2 regions of the Cupriavidus sp. 01L46 genome follow, and region 1 is predicted to be linked to the other one. Evidence: riboswitches for the same ligand, from Rfam matches in the RefSeq annotation. Region 1 holds a riboswitch; the other holds the start of a gene.
What was found. Region 1 has a riboswitch for glycine ahead of AC1DS3_RS07445 (D-amino acid dehydrogenase). Riboswitches for the same ligand answer to the same signal wherever they lie in the genome.

Region 1 (3,180 bases):
GCTGATCGTATTGCTGACGCTGTCGCTGCTGGGCGTCAGATGGGAAAACCTGGCCTGGATCGTCAGCGCGCTGTCCGTGGGCATTGGCTTCGGCCTGCAGGAGATCGTCAAGAACTTCGTGTCGGGGCTCATCCTGCTGACCGAGCGCCCGGTGAAGGTCGGCGACATGGTAAGCATCGGCGGCYTGGAGGGCGACATCAAGCGCATCAACGTGCGCGCGACGGAGATCCTGCTGGGCGACCGCTCGACCGTGATCGTGCCCAACTCGCAGCTGATCTCGCAGAACCTGCGCAACGTGACGATGAGCAACAGCACGCAAGGCGTCGCGACGCTGCTGCTCACCTTCCCGCTGAACATCGATCCCGAACAGGTGCGCGAACTGCTGCTCGACTCCTATCGGGAAAATGAGGCGATCCTCGACAAGCCCGCGCCATCCGTCACGTTCAGCCAGCTGGCGCCGAACGGAATCACGCTTAGCGTGACGGGCTACGTCGGCAGCCCCCGGATCGCCACCGCGACCAAGAGCGACCTGTTGTTCGAGATACTGAAGCGGCTGCGCGCGGCCGATATCTCGCTGTCGGTCCCGCAGACGTTGCGGGTGGAGAATATGGCCGCGCTTGGRGCGTAACGCGTCCGGCCCCTTACGCGGCCCGTTACGGAGTCACCAGCGCCACCGAGTCCTGCACGCCATGCGCACGCCTGGCGCCCATGGCTTGCTGCACCACATCGCCGATCATGTCCGCAGTGACCGCCGACAGCGTCCATCCCAGGTGGCCGTGGCCGGTGTTGTAGAACACGCAGGGCGCACGGCCCCGGCCCACGCGCGGCAGCATGGTAGGCATCATCGGCCGCAGGCCGGCCCAGGGCACCACGCTGCGCGTGCTGACGCCGGGGAAGCACTGGTTGACCCACTCCACCAGCGGGCGGATGCGATCGGCGCGGATGTCGCGGTTGTAGCCGTTGAACTCCGCCGTGCCCGCCACGCGGAAGCGGTCAACGCCCAGGCGGCTGGTGACCAGCTTGGTCTCGTCGTCGAGCAGGCTCACGACGGGCGCGGCCGCCTGGCTTTGCGCGTCATTCAGGTTGACGGTGATCGAATAGCCCTTGACCGGATAGATGTTGACGCGATCGCCAAGGCTGGCCGCCAGCGCCCGGCTGGCCGTGCCGGCACAGACAACCACGCCGTCGAACACGCGCGATTCGGCCTGCTGGCCATCGCTGCTGACGATGGTGACCTGCCGGCCATCGGTGCTGACCGACTGGACATCCTGGCTGTACAGGCAACGCACGCCCAGGCGGTCGATGGCCGCGGCCATGCCGCTGGTGAACTTGTGGATGTCGCCAGTGGAGTCGCTCTGGGTGAAATAACCACCGTAGTACTGCCCGGCCAGGGTCGGCTCGATGGCGCGCATTTCTTCCGGCGTGACGGCGTGGCGCTCCAGCCCGCCCTCGGCCAGCAGCTTGGACACCCTGCCGGCATGCTCGAAACCCGCCTTGTCGCGATAGATATGGAGGATGCCTTCCTTCTTCAGGTCGAAATCGATGCCTTCGGCCGCCGCCCAGGAGAACAGGTGGTCGCGCGCGGCAATTGCCAGGCGCGTGGTCTCGATGGTGTTCTTGCGGTAATGGGGAATGGCGGCGATGAACTCGGCGAACCAGGACAGCTTGTGCCAGCTCGGGCGCGGGTTGACCAGCAGCGGCGCATCGCTCTTGAGCATCCACTTGATGCCCTTGAGGATGGTGGACCAGTGTGTCCAGACTTCGGCGTTGGAAGCGGAAAGCTGGCCGCCGTTGGCGAACGAGGTTTCCATGGCGGCATAGCGGTGTTTTTCGAGCAGCGTGACCGAGAAACCGCGTTTGGCGAGCGCATAGGCAGTGGTCACGCCGGTGATGCCACCACCGATAACGGCAATTGTTTTCATCTCTATGGTTCCAGGACGTCGGATGGGAGCCTCTTGCGCGGCATGCACAAAAGACGCCCCCTCTGTCCTTGACCTGAGAGATTCACGATACGCCACTTTGGGGGTGGCGAGGATCGCTTGCTCCTTCGGTACCGCCGGCTGACGAGCGCCGGGGTTCTTCAGAGTTCAAACGTGATACCGGTCCTTTTGCCTGAGAGTTTCCGGGGCGGTTGCTCCTTCGGCGCTGCCCGGCGCTTGGCTAGGCAGTCTCTCCCGATATCACTTTGCATGCCGCCGGGTAATACCAGGTGGCATGGCTCGGAACTTTAGCACTAGTCTGACTGCCTGGGGAAGTTCCCTGCGGGTTCAGGCCGCGAATTTCAGCGGGCGGGAGCTTCCTTGCTGGTGCCGCCGGAGGCGTCGGCCACCATGTAGATCTCGTAGTCGCTGTCGTGCATCGCGGACAGCGCGAAGGTGGTGTTGCAAACCTCGGTCCACAGGCCGGCCACGATGATCTTCTTGCGGCCGTTGGCGGCCAGCGCGTCGCGCACCTTCTGGTCGTCCCACGAGTTCATCGAGGTGCGTTCCAGCGTCTGCTGGCCGGGGAATACGTCAAGCAGTTCGGGGTAGGTGTAGCCGGAGAAAGACTCGCTCTCCACCGTGGTGATGGTGGTGGGGATATTGAAGATCCTGGCCGCCTTGGCCAGCCCGACCGCGTTGTTCTTCATCGCCTGGCGGTCCATTGACTGCACGCCGAAGGCCATCTACGGCTGGTGGTCGATGAAGATCAGCTGGCTGTTTTGCGGGGTCAGGACTTCGAGCTTGGCGTTGGTCATGATTTCTCTCTCCTTGGCTACTTGGCTATTTGGCCACTTGGCTACATGGTTGAATTATTTAGAACGTCGTCTTTGGCGCCGATCCGTCCATAGGTTGAACTTTATGGCAGAGCCGGCCGTCGATGTGATGAGTTCGTCGGATAACTTGTTCAATTTTATTGATTGATATTTTGAGGCACCAGGCGATGCGCCACAGAGGCCACGCCGCGCGAGACTCACAGCCGTAGCGAACGCACAGCCGCCGCGATATCGGCAGCAGCGTTGACCACTACCTGCTGATAGCCAGCGACAACGCCGTCCACGCCACCCGGCGCGGCCAACTCCGCCCGTGTGTGGCCCACCGTCACCCTGCCATCGGGCATTCGGCGCACGGTCCAGTTGACGATGGCGCTGACGCGTTCGTCGATCTGGGCATCGATCTGCACCACTTCCGCGCTGACGCG
Region 2 (3,180 bases), on a different contig from region 1:
GACTCGGTGTATTTCAGGTCGGCGGGGAAATTCATGGGATTGCTCCAGATTCAATTTGTTATTCAGCGCCAGCCGGGGGATGTCGATGTTCGACGGGGTAACCGCCGGCGGGCGCGCTGTGACCGGTGCGAGCGTTCAGCTCACGAGTGCCTTGCCATTGCGCACAAACGGCAGTTTAACCACAGTCGCGGCGAGTTTGCGGTCGCGGATCTCGACCTGCACTTCGGCGCCGATGGCCACGTCGCGCGGCAGGCGGGCAAAAGCGATGGATTGGGACAGCGAGGGGCTGAAGGTGCCGCTGGTGATTTCGCCTTCGCCAGCGGGGGTGATGACCTTCTGATGGGCGCGCAGCACGCCGCCTTTTTCGCGCAGGATCAGCCCGACGAACTGCTGGGCCTGGCCACCGGCGACCAGGGCCGCCTTGCCGGTGAAGTCGCGTTCGCTTTGCAGGTCCACGGTCCAGGCCAGGCCGGCATTGAGCGGCGAGGTGTGGATATCCATGTCCTGGCCGTACAGGTTCATGCCGGCCTCCAGGCGCAGCGTGTCGCGCGCGCCCAGGCCCGCCGGGTGCACGCCCTCGGCGACCAGCTTTTCCCACAGGCCAGCCACATTCGCAGCGGGCACCACCAGTTCGAAACCGTCTTCACCGGTGTAACCGGTGCGCGCCACCATGACTTCGCCCAGCGCGGAATCCTGCACGACCAGCGCATTGAACGGCTTCAGGGCTTCGCTGGGTTGCGTGGAGGGGAAGGCGCTCCAGACCTTGGCGCGGGCGTTCGGGCCTTGCACGGCGACGATAGCCAGCGGCTCCACGCCTTCGGGCGCGTTGTCYCCGCGGCGTGGGGTGATGGCCACGCCACTGCCGGTGGCGGCATTGCGTGCCGCGATCCACTGGATGTCGTCATTGGCCGTACCGGCGTTGACCACCAGGCGGAAGTCGTCCTCGGCGAAGAAATAGACGATCAGGTCGTCGATGACGCCACCCTTCTCATCCAGCATGCAGGAGTACAGCGCCTTGCCCGGCGTTTGCAGCTTGTCGACGTTGTTGGCCAGAAGGCCGCGCAGGAAGGGGCGCACATTGGCGCCCTTGAGGTCGACCACGCACATGTGGGAGACGTCGAACATGCCGGCATCGCTGCGCACGGCATGGTGTTCCTCGATCTGGGAGCCGTAGTTGACCGGCATGTCCCAGCCGCCGAAGTCGACCATGCGGGCGCCGAGTGCGCGGTGGATGGCGTTGAGGGGCGTGGCCTGGAGCGTCATGGAATCCTCGGGGGAAGGCAAATCTCGGTTCGAAAACGAAAAAGGGCCATCCGCCGCAGGATTCGGCGCGCCATAGCGCTGCCAGATCCGCTGTGGCGGATGACCCCTCTGTCCTCGATACCTGAGAGATTACAAGGCGGGATCCCAATTGCTGGAAACCCTAGCCTTGCGCGCCCCTTCGGTGGGCACGCTCACCAATGCTGTCGACGGATCGATCAGTGGCGGGTGCCGCTCTCCAGAGTACGGCGTGCATCGTGTGCATGTTGCAAGCCGATCCAACCAGTCCATGGTGCCTGAGAGTTTTCGGGTGATACCCCTTCGGCGGCGCAAGATCTGCGCGCTCTCCCGGTCGGATGCGCGCAATTTACGGGAGCTCCCAGGCTTTGTCAACGCGGTCCGCGCCGACCCCGGCGCCATGGGAACGGCGCAAGGGCCGGGCGGCTCGCCTACCTCCTGTGAGGGTTGCTAGTCGTGACGTTACCGATCACGCCGCCAACCGCGGCGCCGCCGAGCGTGCCCAGCGCATCACCGCCGGTCAGCACCGCGCCGCCGACCGCGCCCACGCCGGCACCGATCGCGGTGTTACGTTGCTTGGGAGTCATGTCGGCACAGCCGGCCATGCTCGCTACCGCGATACCGATCAAGGCGACCTTGCCCAGGGATTGCAGGGTTTTCATGATTCGCTCCAATGTATCGTGACATGCATCCGGCACGGAGCGCACACGTGCGGACATGTAAGTTAGACGGTGCCGGCATGCCCATGGATCCGGACCTTACGAAGTGTTACCTCCTCCCTGCCGAGCCACTTTCATTGCCGCAAAGGTGCCTCGGCCGCGTGTTAGCATCCACCCTCCGCCCAGCCAGCGCGCGCCTCCACGCTGCACATCCGTCACTTCCCGCCACGCATGACCCACGGACTCAACCCTGCCCAATCCGAAGCCGTTCGCTACCTCGACGGCCCCTGCCTGGTGCTCGCCGGCGCCGGCTCGGGCAAGACCCGGGTGATCACGCAGAAGATCGCCCACCTGATCGAGGACAAGGGTTTCCAGCCCAAGCACATCGCGGCGGTGACTTTCACCAACAAGGCCGCCAAGGAGATGCAGGAGCGGATCGCCAAGCTGATGGAAGGCAAGACCACGCGCGAGGGCAAGCGCATCCCCATCAAGCAGATCACGGTGAGCACCTTCCACTCGCTGGGCGTGCAGATCCTGCGCGCCGAGGCCGAGCACGTGGGCTTGAAGCCGCGCTTCTCCATCATGGACTCGGACGATTGCTTCGGCATGGTGCAGGAGCAGCTCGCCTCCACCGACAAGAAGCTGATCCGCAGCGTGCAGAGCACCATCTCGCTGTGGAAGAACGGCATGGTCGATCCCGAAACCGCCATCGCCCAGGCCGACAACCCCGACGATCACCAGGCGGCGCTGATCTACCGCAACTACGTGGCTACGCTGCATGCCTACCAGGCGGTGGACTTCGACGACCTGATCCGCCTGCCGGCTGAGCTGTTCGCGCGCAACGAAGAGGTGCGCCTGCGCTGGCAGAACCGGCTGCGCTACTTCCTGGTGGACGAGTACCAGGACACCAACGCCTGCCAGTACCAGCTGCTCAAGCAGCTCGCCGGCGGCTCGCACCTGCGCGCGCCGGCCTTCACCGCGGTGGGCGACGACGACCAGGCCATCTACGGCTGGCGCGGCGCCACGCTGGACAACCTCAAGCTGCTGCAGACCGATTTCCCCGATCTGAAGGTGGTCAAGCTGGAGCAGAACTACCGCTCCACCGTGCGCATCCTGGAGGCGGCCAACGCGGTCATCTCCAACAATCCCAAGCTGTTCGACAAGAAGCTGTGGAGCGAGCACGGCATGGGCGACCCCATTGCCGTCAACCCGATGAACGATGAGGAGCACGAGGCGGAGTCGG

Region 2: another riboswitch for glycine. It lies ahead of gcvT (glycine cleavage system aminomethyltransferase GcvT); the one in region 1 lies ahead of AC1DS3_RS07445 (D-amino acid dehydrogenase).

What each region holds. Positions count from the first base shown of each region.
Region 1 is NZ_JBFTSF010000027.1:25,126-28,305, reverse strand. Features, by position in the region: gene AC1DS3_RS07450 (DUF3772 domain-containing protein) at 1-628, shown strand, start outside; gene AC1DS3_RS07445 (D-amino acid dehydrogenase) at 654-1,922, opposite strand; glycine riboswitch at 2,091-2,187, opposite strand; partial or broken gene AC1DS3_RS07440 (isochorismatase family protein) at 2,294-2,737, opposite strand; gene AC1DS3_RS07435 (PqiC family protein) at 2,953-3,180, opposite strand, start outside.
Region 2 is NZ_JBFTSF010000002.1:20,751-23,930, reverse strand. Features, by position in the region: gene gcvH (glycine cleavage system protein GcvH) at 1-35, opposite strand, end outside; gene gcvT (glycine cleavage system aminomethyltransferase GcvT) at 136-1,263, opposite strand; glycine riboswitch at 1,362-1,512, opposite strand; glycine riboswitch at 1,534-1,621, opposite strand; gene AC1DS3_RS01020 (glycine zipper 2TM domain-containing protein) at 1,710-1,940, opposite strand; gene AC1DS3_RS01015 (UvrD-helicase domain-containing protein) at 2,169-3,180, shown strand, end outside.